Regions from separate parts of the Kitasatospora sp. NBC_00070 genome, predicted to be linked through region 3. Evidence: riboswitches for the same ligand, from Rfam matches in the RefSeq annotation. Region 3 holds a riboswitch; each other region holds the start of a gene.
The links. A riboswitch is a leader RNA that binds a small molecule or an ion and turns the genes downstream of it on or off. The one in region 3 is predicted to bind thiamine pyrophosphate.

Region 1: another riboswitch for thiamine pyrophosphate. It lies ahead of thiC (phosphomethylpyrimidine synthase ThiC); the one in region 3 lies ahead of OHV05_RS17320 (purine-cytosine permease family protein).
Region 2: another riboswitch for thiamine pyrophosphate. It lies ahead of thiO (glycine oxidase ThiO); the one in region 3 lies ahead of OHV05_RS17320 (purine-cytosine permease family protein).

Annotation. Positions count from the first base shown of each region.
Region 1 covers NZ_CP108247.1:3,856,007-3,860,610, reverse strand. Annotated here, with positions in the region: gene OHV05_RS17895 (cupin domain-containing protein) at 1-244, shown strand, start outside; gene tenA (thiaminase II) at 296-958, shown strand; gene OHV05_RS17885 (DUF5326 family protein) at 1,154-1,354, shown strand; TPP riboswitch at 1,495-1,624, shown strand; gene thiC (phosphomethylpyrimidine synthase ThiC) at 1,620-3,434, shown strand; gene OHV05_RS17875 (hypothetical protein) at 3,913-4,419, opposite strand; gene OHV05_RS17870 (CBS domain-containing protein) at 4,545-4,604, opposite strand, start outside.
Region 2 covers NZ_CP108247.1:1,700,817-1,705,420, reverse strand. Annotated here, with positions in the region: gene OHV05_RS07915 (endonuclease/exonuclease/phosphatase family protein) at 1-17, opposite strand, end outside; gene OHV05_RS07910 (thiazole synthase) at 205-1,002, opposite strand; gene thiS (sulfur carrier protein ThiS) at 1,008-1,226, opposite strand; gene thiO (glycine oxidase ThiO) at 1,223-2,374, opposite strand; TPP riboswitch at 2,370-2,483, opposite strand; gene OHV05_RS07895 (NAD(P)/FAD-dependent oxidoreductase) at 2,561-3,748, shown strand; gene OHV05_RS07890 (Rv2175c family DNA-binding protein) at 3,770-4,129, shown strand; gene thiE (thiamine phosphate synthase) at 4,129-4,604, shown strand, end outside.
Region 3 covers NZ_CP108247.1:3,729,758-3,734,361, forward strand. Annotated here, with positions in the region: gene OHV05_RS17315 (S1C family serine protease) at 13-1,710, opposite strand; TPP riboswitch at 1,912-2,059, shown strand; gene OHV05_RS17320 (purine-cytosine permease family protein) at 2,052-3,389, shown strand; gene OHV05_RS17325 (glycerophosphodiester phosphodiesterase) at 3,478-4,287, shown strand; gene OHV05_RS17330 (ATP-binding protein) at 4,518-4,604, shown strand, end outside.

The sequences.
Region 1 (4,604 bases), 130 kb from region 3:
GGAACGGAACATGTCCGCCGGGCTGTACGCGCTGTCCCCCGGTGACACCGACCCGCAGTCCAGCCACCCGCAGGACGAGCTCTACCAGGTGGTCAGCGGCCGGGCCGAACTGACCGTCGGCGCCGAGACCACCACGGTCGGCCGGGGCAGCGTGGTCTACGTACCGGCGGGCGTGCCGCACCGGTTCCACCACATCACCGAGGAGCTCCGGGTGTTGGTGGTGTTCTCCCCGCCGGAGGACTGATCCCCACCGCCGGTTAGGGTTCGGCTGGGCCGACCAACCGAGGAGAATCCCGTGACCTTCACCGACGAGCTGTGGTCGGCCATCGAGCCGATCTACGCCGAGATCCTGGCGCACCCCTTCATCGGCGGACTGACCGACGGCACCCTGCCGGCGGACGCCTTCCGGCACTTCGTGGTGCAGGACTCGCACTACCTGCGCGACTACGCCCGCGCGCTCGCCGTCTGCGCGGCGAAGGCGCCCGACGAGCAGGACGTCCGGGCCTTCGCCGACGACGCGGTCGGCGCGCTGGCCGCCGAGCAGGGGATGCACGCCGAGTTCCTCGGCGCCTTCGGCGAGACCGCCGAACAGGCCGCCGCCGAACCGGTGCTGCCCACCACCCGGGCCTACACCAGCTACCTGCTGGCCACCGTCTACGGCGGCTCGTTCGCCGAGGCCGTCGGCGCGGTGCTGCCGTGCTACTGGATCTACGCCCGGGTCGGCGAGCAGTTGCTCACCCGGTCCTCGCCCGACCCGCTGTACGCCAAGTGGATCGCCACCTACGGGGACGAGACCTTCCAGGCCGTGGTGCGCCGGGTGCTGGCACTGACCGACCGGCTCGGCGAGCAGCTCGCCCCGGCCGAACGCCGCCGGGTGATCGAGCACTTCACCACCACCTCGCGCTACGAGTGGATGTTCTGGGACGCCGCCTGGCGGCGCGAGGTCTGGCCGGTCTGACCAGCCGCCGGACGGACCGTCCGGGCACCCCCGACCCCGGGTCGACCCTCCCCGCGGTCTCGGGGTGATCTCCGGGTTCTCTCCGGGCTGGAACCCCTCGGAAGCCGGACCGGTGCCCTGTACCGTCGAAGTATCGAAGCAAGCGGGACGCGACGGAACAGCCGTCACCGGCCCGAGGGGAGAGAAGGAACGGACATGGCTGAGCTCTGGAAGTCGCTGCCCTCGTGGGTGCGCAACATCGTCGTCCCGATCGTGGTGCTGATCCTCGCCTGGAACCTGGTCTGGTTCGTGATCGGCGCGGTCACCTCGCTGATCGCCTTCCTGATCAAGGCCCTGGTCCTGGTGGCCGTCGCGGCCGGTGTGGTGATCCTGGTGAAGAAGGCAGCCAAGAGCTGACCCGCGGCGCACGGACACCGGGCACGGTACCCCTCGCGGGGGTGCCGGGCCCGTCCGCGTTCCGGGCGTCGCGGGGGAGCCGCCCTGGACCAGCCCGGGGCGGACCGCTACGGTGTTGAACGTTTGTTGCAGGCAATTCCGCCTGTGGACACGGGAGCTCGGAGCACCGGGCTGAGAGGGCGCTGAACGGCACGTCACGTGCCGGCCGCTGCGCCGACCGCAGGAACCTGACCGGGTAATGCCGGCGTAGGGAGATAGAGGTCTCATGACCACGTTCGACGCACAGCAGAAGTCTGCCCCGAGCGGCGTGACCAGCGCGACCACCGGTTACCCGACCCCCGCCTGGCGCAAGGCGTACCGCGAGGGATCCCGGCCCGACCTCCGGGTGCCGTACCGCGAGGTGCAGCTGACCAACGGCAAGTCCGTTCCGCTGTACGACACTTCGGGCCCGTACACCGACCCGACCTACCAGCCCGACGTCCGGCGCGGGCTGCCCGCGCTGCGCGACCCGTGGATCCGCCAGCGCGGGGACGTCGAGGAGTACGACGGCCGGGAGGCCCGGCCCGAGGACGACGGGATCAAGCACACCTCGCCGCGCGGCGGGAACCTGCGCAACCTGGACGCGGTCTTCCCCGGCCGTCCGCGCCGCCCGCTGCGCGGACGTGACGGAGTGCCGGTGACCCAGCTCGCCTACGCGAAGCGCGGGATCGTCACGCCGGAGATGGAGTTCATCGCCCTCCGGGAGGGCCTGGACGCCGAGTTCGTCCGCAACGAGGTGGCGATCGGCCGGGCCGTCATCCCGCTGAACGTGAACCACCCCGAGGTCGAGCCGGCCGTCATCGGCACCAACTTCCTGGTGAAGATCAACGCCAACATCGGCAACTCCGCCGTCACCTCCTCGATCGAGGAGGAGGTGGAGAAGATGACCTGGGCGACCCGCTGGGGCGCCGACACCGTGATGGACCTCTCCACCGGCCGCAACATCCACACCACCCGCGAGTGGATCCTGCGCAACTCCCCGGTGCCGATCGGCACCGTGCCGCTCTACCAGGCGCTGGAGAAGGTGGACGGCAAGGCCGAGGAGCTGAGCTGGGAGGTCTACCGCGACACGATCATCGAGCAGTGCGAGCAGGGCGTCGACTACATGACCGTGCACGCCGGCGTGCTGCTGCGGTACGTCCCGATGACCGCGCGCCGGAAGACCGGCATCGTCTCGCGCGGCGGCTCGATCATGGCGGCCTGGTGCCTGGCGCACCATCAGGAGAACTTCCTCTACACCAACTTCGAGGAACTCTGCGACATCCTCGCGGCCTACGACGTCACCTTCTCGCTCGGTGACGGCCTGCGCCCCGGCTCGACCGCGGACGCCAACGACGAGGCGCAGTTCGCCGAGCTGAGGACGCTCGGCGAGCTCGGCCGGATCGCCCGGGCGCGCGATGTCCAGGTGATGATCGAGGGCCCCGGCCACGTCGCGATGAACAAGATCAAGGAGAACATGGATCTCCAGAAGGAGATCTGCGACGAGGCGCCGTTCTACACCCTCGGCCCGCTCACCACCGACGTCGCGCCCGGCTACGACCACATCACCTCGGGCATCGGCGCCGCGATGATCGCCTGGTGGGGCACCGCGATGCTCTGCTACGTCACCCCCAAGGAGCACCTGGGCCTGCCCAACCGGGACGACGTCAAGACCGGCGTGATCACCTACAAGATCGCCGCCCACGCCGCCGACCTGGCCAAGGGCCACCCCGGCGCCTCGGACTGGGACGACGCGCTCTCCGACGCCCGGTTCGAGTTCCGCTGGGAGGACCAGTTCAACCTGGCCCTCGACCCGGAGACGGCCCGCGCCTTCCACGACGAGACGCTCCCCGCCGAGCCCGCCAAGACCGCGCACTTCTGCTCCATGTGCGGCCCGAAGTTCTGCTCGATGAAGATCAGTCAGAAGATCCGCGACGAACACGGCGACGGCTCCACCGCCGTCAGCACCGCCTTCGACGCCGACGCCCTGGCCGGCATGCAGGCCAAGTCCGAAGAGTTCGCCGCCGCCGGCAACCGGGTCTACCTCCCCCTCACCGACTGACCGCCCACCACCCAGACCGCGCTGCCCCGGGGGGAGGAGGGGATCCCCCGGGGCAGCGCTGCACCGTTGTCCGCACGGCTGTTGCCACGAAGGGGGACAGCTGGCGTTGGAGGATCAGCTGTACGAGCCGGCAGCTCCGACAGTCACACCGACGAGAGCCGGGGAGGTCCTGCTGGTGGGGGATGCCGGGACCATCGGAGCAGCCCGTACCTGGCACGAAGCAGTGGGGAACCTCGAGTTGTACGCGCGGGGGCAGCGGGTGGATCCCGCCGGCTGGTCACGGGCGGAAGAGCGGATCAGCCAGGCACGGGACGCGTTCTACGCCAGTGCGCGGCGCGATCTCGGGATCGCGGGTCCCCCTCGGCCGTCGGGGCGTTGGCCCCGGTCGTGGCAGGACCCGGGTCTCGGCTGACGTCCCGTCGCCACCGGGCCGCGCCGCTCCGGGGGCAACGAGAACCCGGAGCAGCGCTTCGTCCGCTCAGGCCTGCCAGTGCGGTTTGCCGCTGACCATGCGGCAGGTGAGCAGGCGGCCGGTGGCGTCGTGGGTGCTCCGGCCGAGGTCGGCGTCCCGGCAGAACTGGCCGGCTTTGTAGCAGTTGCCCGCGTTGGAGACGATCTCGCAGGGGCCGGCCGCCGCCGCGGTGGTGGGGGCGGGGGCGCTCGGGGCGCTGGTGGTGTGGCGGGGCTCGGCGGGTTTGGGGGTGGCCGGGGGTGCGGGGGCCTTGGTGGCCGGGGTGGTCGCCGCCGGTGCGGGGGGTGCGGGCGGCGGGGTGGTGGCGTCGGCCGTCGGGGTGGGGGCCGGGGTCGGAACGACGACGGGTGCGGCGGGGGTGGTCGCGGCGGCCGGGCTGGAGACCACGGTGCGGGCCGGGACACCGGTGTCGGTGGCCGCCGACCCGCAGCCGGTCAGCGAGAAGCCGATCGCGAGGACGAAGCCCGCGGCGGCAGCCAGCCGCCGGCGGCCGACGGGTATGGACGAGGGCATGACGGTGAGGTGCTCCGATCCGTCTCGGGTGGGCAGACCCGGGAGTCAACCAGAGGACGGGCGCGTTGTTCACCGTTCCGGCACAGATCCCTCACCCGTTGGGAAATCGAGACCTTCCGGCCGGGTCAGGCGAGGGCCAGCAGGTCGCCGACCCGGTCCGAGGTGATCACGCCGAGCAGGTAGCC
Region 2 (4,604 bases), 2.0 Mb from region 3:
GACTCGGGGAGGACCACCCGGCCGATGCTAGTGCCGCGCCCGGCAAGGTTCACCCCGTCACGCCGCCCGGCACGCACTTTCGCCGCACCGGGCGAAGGCCGGAGTAGGTCCGCTACGCGTGGCCTCCGCCCGGCACGCCGAGAGCACGCACCGAACCACGCGACGGGGTAACCCTTGCCGGGCACGGCACTAGGTGCCCCGCCGTCAGAACGCGGGCCGTTCGCGGGTGTCGAGGTCGGCGCGGCCCGCCATCGCGGAGGAGGCCTCGGCGTGGAAGCGGCGCGGGATGCGGCCGGCCCGGAAGGCGAGCCGGCCCGCCTCGGTGGCGCGGCGCATCGCGTCGGCCATCAGCACCGGCTCCTGGGCCCGGGTGACGGCGGACGCCAGCATCACCGCCGAGCAGCCCAGCTCCATCGCCAGCGCCACGTCCGAGGCGGTGCCCGCGCCCGCGTCCAGGATCACCGGGACGCCCGCGGCCGCCACGATCAGCTGGAAGTTGTGCGGGTTGCGGATGCCCAGGCCGGAGCCGATCGGCGAGCCGAGCGGCATGATCGCGGCGCAGCCGACGTCCTCCAGCTTGCGGGCCAGCACCGGGTCGTCGTTGGTGTACGGGAGCACCGTGAAGCCGTCGTCGACCAGCGTCTCGGCGGCGTCCAGCAGCTCGATCGGGTCGGGCAGCAGGGTCCGCTCGTCGGCGATCACCTCCAGCTTCACCCAGTCGGTGCCGAGCGCCTCGCGGGCCAGCCGGGCGGTCAGCACGGCCTCCCCTGCGGTGTAGCAGCCGGCCGTGTTGGGCAGCACCCGGATGTTGTTGCGGGTCAGCACGTCCAGCACCGAGCCCTGGGTGCCCGGGTCGACCCGGCGCATCGCGACGGTGGTCAGCTCGGTGCCGGAGACCCGGAGCGCCTGCTCCAGCACCTCCAGGCTGGGGGCACCGCCGGTGCCCATGATCAGACGGGAGTTGAAGGTGACCCCGGCGATGGTGAGGGTGTCGTCGGCCATGGCGGTCAGCCTCCCTGGACTGCGGTGAGGATCTCGACCCGGTCGCCGGCGTCGAGTGCGGTGGTCGCCCAGACGGAGCGCGGCACCACGGCCTCGTTCAGCGCGGCGGCCACGCCGGTCGGGGCGGTGCTCAGGGTGGCGACCAGCTCGGCCAGGGTGGTGCTCGGCGGCACCTGGCGGGGGGTGCCGTTGACGGTCAGGGTCAGCTCGGTCAAGTCGTTCATGCGGCGGCCTTCGGGGTGAAGCGGCTGGGGGAGAAGGGGGCGGCCAGCGCCGGGACGGCACCGGTGGCCAGGTGTTCGGCGATCAGGTCGGCGGTCACCGGGGTGAGCAGCACGCCGTTGCGGTAGTGGCCGGTGGCGGCGACCAGGCCGGGCAGCGCGGTCGGGCCGAGCAGCGGGGCGTTGTCCGGCGACCCGGGCCGCAGGCCCGCGCCGGTCTCCACCAGCGGCAGCTCGGTCAGCCCGGGGACCAGCTCGTGCGCGTCCCGGAGCAGCTCGTAGACACCGCCCGCCGTGACGGTGGTGTCGTACCCCTGCTCCTCGCTGGTCGCGCCGATCACCAGCTCGCCGTCGGCCCGCGGCACCAGGTAGATGTGCTGCCCGCGCACCACGGCCCGGACGTTGCGGGACAGGAACGGCGCGTACCGCTCCGGGATCCGCAGCCGCAGCACCTGCCCCTTCACCGGACGCACCGGCGGCAGCACCCCGGCGGGCAGTCCGGGCAGCAGGTGGCTCTGCGGGCCCGCCGCCAGCACCAGCTGAGCGGCCGTCAGCTCGCCGCCGGTGCTCAGCCGGACGCCGGTGGCCCGGTCCTCCTTGACCAGTAGCCCGGTGACCGAGGCCCGCTGCAGCGTGACGCCGGAGCGTTCGCAGGCCAGCACCAGGGCGGCGGCCAGCCGTCGGCCGTCCACCTGGTGGTCGCCGGTCACGTGCAGGCCGCCCCGGACACCCGGGGCCAGCATCGGTTCGAGCCGCCGGCACTCCCGGCCGGTCAGCCAGTGCGACTCCAGGCCCAGCCGCTGCTGGAACGCGTGCAGCTCGCGCAGCTCGGCCCGGTCGTCGGAGTCCAGCGCGACGGCCAGCGTGCCGGTCTCGCGGTAGCCGGTGTCCAGCTCGGTCAGGTCGGCCAGCTCGGCGACGAAGTCGCGGTAGCGGTCGTTGGAGGCCATCCCCAGCCGGAGCAGCGGCTCCTCGCCGTACTGCAGCTCGGTGACCGGGGCCAGCATGCCGGCCGCGACCTGGGCCGCGCCCCGCCCGTGCTCCGGGTCGACCACGGTGACCCGGAGTCCGCGCTGCGCGGTCCGCCAGGCGACCGCCAGGCCGATGATGCCGCCGCCGATGACCAGCACGTCGCTCTCGGTGCGTGTCACAGTACTTCGCTCTCCCTTCGCCGGAATGACCCGGATCAGGTTCGGACGGTCGCAGGCCGCAGCAGCCCGCCTCTCAGCCCGGTGCACCGGGCTCCCGTGTAACGCCACCCACCATATCCCCGGCCCCGGGCAGCCCGGCGGCCACTGTTCGACGGGCGGACGACTGTGGTGGGTAGGGTGACCGACGTGGCAGAGCTGACGGGTGGACAGGTGGTCGTGGTCGGCAGCGGCATGGCGGGAGCGCAGAGCGCGCTGGCCCTGCGGCAGGGGGGCTGGGCCGGGCCCGTCACCCTGCTCGGCGCGGAACGGGAGCTGCCGTACGACCGGCCGCCGCTCTCCAAGGACGTGCTGCTCGGGCAGCGCGACAGCACCGTGCTGGACGTCGACTGGACCGGTGTCGACCTGCTGCCGGGCCACCGCGCGACCGGCCTGGAGCCCGGCCTGCTGCACACCGACCGGGGCTCGCTGCGGTACGACGCCCTGGTGATCGCGACCGGTGCCAAGCCGGTCACCCTCCCCGGCGCCCGGACCCTGCGCACCCTGGACGACGCACTGACGCTGCGGGCGGGCCTGCGGCCGGGGCGGCACCTGGTGCTGGTCGGCGCGGGCTGGATCGGCGCCGAGACCGCCACGGTGGCCCGGCAGCTCGGCTGCGAGGTGACGGTGGTCGAGGCCGCCGCGACGCCGCTGGCCGGGGCGCTGCCCGCCGAGCTCGGCGGCCTGATGACGCAGTGGTACGCGGACGCCGGGGTCGAACTGCGCTGCGGGGTCGGGGTGGCGGCGGTCGAGCCGGGCGCGGTGCTGCTGGCCGACGGCACCGAGCTGGCCGCCGACGAGGTGGTGGTCGGTATCGGCGCCCGCCCCGCCACCGGCTGGCTGGCCGGTTCGCCGGTGGAGCTGGACCGGGCCGGGGCGATCCTGACGGACGATCGGCTGCGCACGTCGCTGCCCGGGGTCTGGGCGGCCGGCGACTGCGTCGCGTACCCGTCCGCCCGGCTGGGCACCCGGGTGAACGTCCAGCACTGGGACCACGCGCTGCAGTCCGGCCGGGCGGTGGCCGCCTCGGTGCTCGGGGCGGGCACGCCGTACGACCCGGTGCCGTACTTCTGGTCGGAGCAGTTCGGACGGATGGTGCAGTACGCCGGGCGGCACGCGCCCGGCGACCGGATGCTCTGGCGCGGCTCGGCCGAGGACCCGGCCTGGACGGTGCTCTGGCTCCGGGACGGGCGGCTGACCGGGCTGCTCTCGGTGGACCGGCCGCGCGACGTCAACCAGGCGCGGAAGCTGATCGAACGCGGGGTCCTACTGGACCCGGTGGCGGCCGCCGACCCGTCGGTGCAGTTGAAGGCGGCGGTCGGCCCGAATCCGCTGTGAGATTCTGGTGCCGTGAGCGAGATGACGTCAGAGAAGATCGAAGCCCTGGTCCCCGCGTGGATGTACCTGCCCGACATCAGTGAGCAGTGGGGTGTCCCCGTCACCGAGGTCCGGGACATGGTGAAGTCCGGAAAGCTGATCGCGGTCCGCCGCGGTCCGAACAAGTCCCTCCAGGTGCCCGCCGCCTTCATCGACGGCCCGGGCCTGGTCAAGCACCTCTCCGGCACGCTGACGCTGCTGCGGGACGCCAAGTTCACCGACGCCGAGATCATCGACTGGCTGTTCACCGAGCAGCCCTCGCTGCCCGGCAGCCCGATCGAGGCCCTGGTGGAGAACCGCGGCACCGAGGTCAAGCGCCGCGCCCAGGCGGAGCTGATCTGATGACGGACGCCCGCACGCGGCTGGCCGATGCCCGGCTGTACCTGTGCACCGACGCCCGCCGCGAGCAGGGCGACCTGCCGGAGTTCCTGGACGCCGTGCTGGCCAACGGGGTGGACATCGTCCAGCTCCGGGACAAGGGCCTGGAGGCGAAGCAGGAGCTGGAGTACCTGGAGGTCTTCGCCGACGCCGCCCGCCGGCACGGCAAGCTCTTCTCGGTCAACGACCGGGCGGACGTCGCGCACGCCGCCCGCCCCGACGTCCTGCACCTCGGCCAGGACGACCTGCCGGTGCCCGCCGCCCGGGCGATCCTCGGCGACGAGGTGATCTTCGGCCGGTCCTGCCACGCCGGGTCCGAGGTCGACGCGGCCCTCACCGAGCCGGGCGTCGACTACTTCTGCACCGGCCCCGTCTGGCCCACCCCCACCAAGCCCGGCCGCCACGCCCCCGGCCTCGACCTGGTCTCGTACGCGGCCAA
Region 3 (4,604 bases):
TTGCCGGTGGGGTCAGTTGTCGCCCTTGCGTTCGCCCAGGGTGACGGTGGTCTTGGCGGCCTTGCCGTCGCGGGTGTACTCGACCTCGACCTTGTCGCCGGGCTTGTACGTCCAGATCTCGCTGACCAGGGTCGGGCCGCTGTCGATGACGTGGCCGCCGAGCTTGGTGATCACGTCGCCGGCCTTGAGGCCGGCCTGGTCGGCGGGGCCGTTGGGGGTGACGGCGGCGCTGTCGCCGACCGCGGAGCTGCGGATCTGCGCGCCGTCGCCCTTGTAGTCGTCGTTGCGCAGCACCCCGAGGATCGCGTAGACCGGCGTGCCGGTCTTGATCAGGTCGCCCGCCACCCGCTTGGCCTGGTTGATCGGGATGGCGAAGCCGAGACCGATCGAGCCGGCCCGGCCGTTGCTGCTGCTGTTGGACTGGATCGCCGAGTTGATGCCGATCACGGCGCCTGCGGCGTCCAGCAGCGGACCACCGGAGTTGCCCGGGTTGATCGAGGCGTCGGTCTGCAGGGCGTTCATGTAGGAGGACTGGGCGCCGGTCTCGTCGCCGGAGGCCACCGGACGGTCCTTGGCACTGATGATGCCGGTGGTGACGGTGCCCTCCAGGCCGTACGGGGCGCCGATCGCAACGGTGGCGTCGCCGACCGCGACCTTGTCGGAGTCACCGAGCGGCAGCGGGACCAGCTTGTCCTTCGGCGGGCTGTCCAGCTTGATCACGGCCACGTCGTAGCCCTGTGCCCGGCCGACCACCGAGGCCGGGTAGGACGAGCCGTCGGAGAACTTGACGGTCAGTTTGCCGCCGCTGGCCGCCGGGGCGACCACGTGGTTGTTGGTGAGGATGTGGCCCTCGGTGTCGAAGACGAAGCCGGTGCCGGTGCCGGACTCCTGCGAGCCCTGCGCCTTGATGGTGACCACGCTCGGCAGCGCCTTGCCGGCGATGCCCGCGACGGACTCGGGCGAGCGGTTGATCGCCTGCTTGTTCTCGCTGGCCTGGACGGTGGTGCTGCTGCCGCGCCCTGACGAGGAGTTCGATCCGCCGTCCCGGTCGCTCACCGCGGCGCCGATCGCGCCCCCGGCCAGACCGGCCAGCAGGGCGACGGCCGCGACCAGCGCGATCAGCCCGCCGCGCTTGCGGCGGGGGGCCGGGACGGCACCCGGGCCGAACGGCTGGCCCGGCAGGCCGGGGCCGCCCGGACCGTCGAGGCCGCCGGGCGGGGTGCCCCAGCTGCCCAGCGGGGTGCCGGCGCCGAACGGGTGGTGCGGCGGCTCGGCGGCCTGGTGGGTCGGCGGGCCCGACTGCACCGGCGGCAGCTCGGCGGCAGGCACGGCCGGCGCGGCCGGAGCCACCGGCGTGGCGTACGGGTTCCCGGCCTGAGCCGGCGGCGGCACGTCCGGGTAGGCGGCAGGCGCGGGCGCGGGCGGCGGCGGCGCGTCCAGGTAGGACGGCGCCGCGGCCACCGGCGGCGCGGGCGGCAGCACCGGCGGCGGTGCGTCGAGGTAGGACGGGGCGGCCGGGGCCGGCGGCGGGGTCACCTTGCCGAAGGCGACCGTCGGCGTCGGCTCGGCGGCCGGCGGGGCCGCCGCCGGGACGGCAGGAGCAGCGGGGGCATCGGCCGACACGCTCTCAGCCGGACTCACCACCCCCTGGCCCGTGGAGGTGCGCTCCTCCTCGGGCCCGGTGGACCCACTCGCGTGCTCGGTGCTCACGGACGACCTCCATAGCTGACAGAACCTTGGTCCACAGTTTTTCGTATGCGTGATTCGGTTGTCGTATGGGGCCCGGTGAAGAACTCTTAAGAATCCTTACCCGTTCCCGACACGATCCCCGGGGGTCCGCTTCGTCCCGCGATCCGGACGGCCACCCGCTCGCCTTGGTGTTCGGCCGCCCGGCCGCTAGCCTGGCGCTCCAAACTGACACGCGGGAGCTTGGACCGTCCAGGCTGAGAGTGCGCGGAACGACCGTACGCCATGCAGGTGCTGGCACTACGGCGAGGGAGCGCAGACCGCTCGAACCTGTCCGGGTAATGCCGGCGTAGGGAGCATCGGCCATGACGGCTGTTTCGCCTGCCCCTGTCCAGGAACCGTCCGCGCGCGCCGAGGCGCCGCTCGTCCTGGACACCGCACCTCCTCGCACCCTCGACTTCCGGGCGCTGTTCTCGCTCTGGGCCAACCTCGGGGTCAGCCTGATCGGCTTCACCAGCGCGGCCACCGTGATCGGTGCCAAGGGCTCCGAGCTCTCGCTGGTCGCCGCGATCACCGCCACCGTGGTGGGCACCGTGATCGGCACCGCGATGCTCGGGGTGACCGCCCTGATCGGCGCCCGGACCGGCGCGCCCGCGATGACGGTGCTGCGCGGCCTGTTCGGCACCCGGCTGTCCTACGTGCCGACCGTGCTGAACATCGCCCAGTGCATCGGCTGGGGCGTGTACGAGCTGCTGGTGATCGCGATGGGCGCCCAGGAGGTGACCGGCTCGCAGGGCTGGCGCTGGCTGTTCGTGGTGCTGGCCGGTCTGCTGACCACCGCGCTGACCATCTGGCCGCTCGGCGCGATCGCGGTGCTGCGCAAGTACGTGACGATCGCCGTCGGCATCGCGATGGTCTACTTCACCGTCCAGCTGGTCCGCCAAGGCGTGCCGAACCCCGGTGCGGGCAACTGGACCGGCTTCCTCTCCGCGACCGACGCGATCATCGCGGTCTCGATCTCCTTCGTGCCGCTGGCCGCCGACTACACCCGGCACGCCCGCACCGCCGGTGCGGCGTTCTGGGCCACCTTCTCCGGCTACACGCTGGCCCAGGTCTGGTGCTACCTGCTGGGCGTGGTGGCACTGCTGCAGTCCGACGGCGACCCGAGCCGGATCTTCTCCTCCTTCACCGGGGTGGCCGCGGGCTGGGCCTTCCTGCTGGTGCTGGTGGTCCGGGAGACCGACCAGTCCTTCGCCAACGTGTACTCGACCGCGATGTCGATCCAGAACCTGCTGCCGAAGGTCGACCGCCGGCTGCTGACCGGTGGGATCGGCGCGCTGGTGACCGTACTGGCGCTGCTCACCGACGAGTTCACCGCCTCGTACTACGCCTTCCTCGGCCTGATCGGCTCGGTCTTCGTGCCGATGTTCGCGGTGCTGGCGGCCGACTACTTCCTCGGCTCGGGCCGGCGCGGCTGGAACCTGGCCGAGGACGCCCCGGCCCGCTGGCTGATGCTGCTGCCGTGGGCGCTCGGCTTCGCGACCTACCAGTTCATCGCCCCGACCGCGATCGACGGCTGGAGCGACCGCTGGCACGACCTGCAGTCGGCGACCGGTTTCGAGGCGCAGCCCTGGACCTCGGCCTCGGTGCTCAGCTTCCTGGTCGCGGCGCTGGCCACCCTCGCGGTGACCCGGCGGAAGTAACACCGACCGGCCGCCGCCCCGGGAACTTCACCCGGAGTTTCCCGTGGCGGCGGCCGCCGGTCGTCCGGCTGCTCGTAGGGTTACCGGTGTGGATACCCGGAACCAGCCGTTGACCAGCCAGGACGCCACCGACTGCGGCGCCGTGAAGGTGATCGCGCACCGCGGCTCCTCGGCCGCCCGCGCCGAGCACACCCTGGCGGCCTACGCGCTCGCCGTCGCGGAGGGCGCCGACGGCCTGGAGGCCGACATCCGGCTGACCGCCGACGGGCAGCTGGTCTGCGTGCACGACCGGACGGTCCACCGGACCTCGGACGGCCGGGGCGCGGTCTCCGCCCTGACGCTGGCTCAGCTGAACGAGCTCGACTTCGGCTCCTGGAAGGCCCCGGCGGCTCCCGAACCCAGCCCCGTCCTGACGCTGGCCCAGTTGCTCGAACTGGTCGCGGACGCCGGGCGGCGGGTGGAGCTGGCCATCGAGACCAAGCACCCGACCCGGTTCGCGGGGCGCACCGAGGCCGAGTTGCTCCGATTGCTCACCCGGTACGGACTGCTTCCGGACAGCCCGGAGGGGTCCACGGTGCGGGTGATGAGCTTCTCCGAGCTCTCGCTGCACCGGATCCGCCGGGCCGCGCCCGCCGTTCCGACCGTCTACCTGTTCGACCGCAGGCTCCCGGTGCTCGGCCGGACCAAGGCGCTGCCCGGCGGCGCCCGGATCGCCGGGCCCGGCATTGACCTGGTCCGGTCCAATCCCGGGCTGGTGCGCGCGCTGCGCCGGGCGGGGCACTCGGTGCACGTCTGGACGGTGGACGAGGCCGCCGATGTCGAACTCTGCCTGGAACTCGGGGTGACCGCGATCATCACCAATCGGCCGCGCGCCGTGCTCGACCAACTCGGCCGATAAACGCCCCGCGCGAGGGGCGCGAACTGGCGCGAACTCCGGCGTGAAGTACCGGGAGTGGCCAATTCCGGCCGTTTGGACAACGGTCTGTGAGCAGCTAATCACCATTTGCGTACGGTGAGTTGCGGTGCCCGTTAATGTCCCGCCGCGATCGCCGGATGCCCGTTTCCGACCCATTACCAAGGGGCATCCATCCCTCGGCGAATGCTGAAGGAGGTCCGGGGGTGGCGTTGATGATGGCACAAGAGGTGCCGACTTCATCGACCATGGCGGTGCCGCACGGGCCCGCCGGGGTCGGAGCGGCACGACGCCGACTGCGC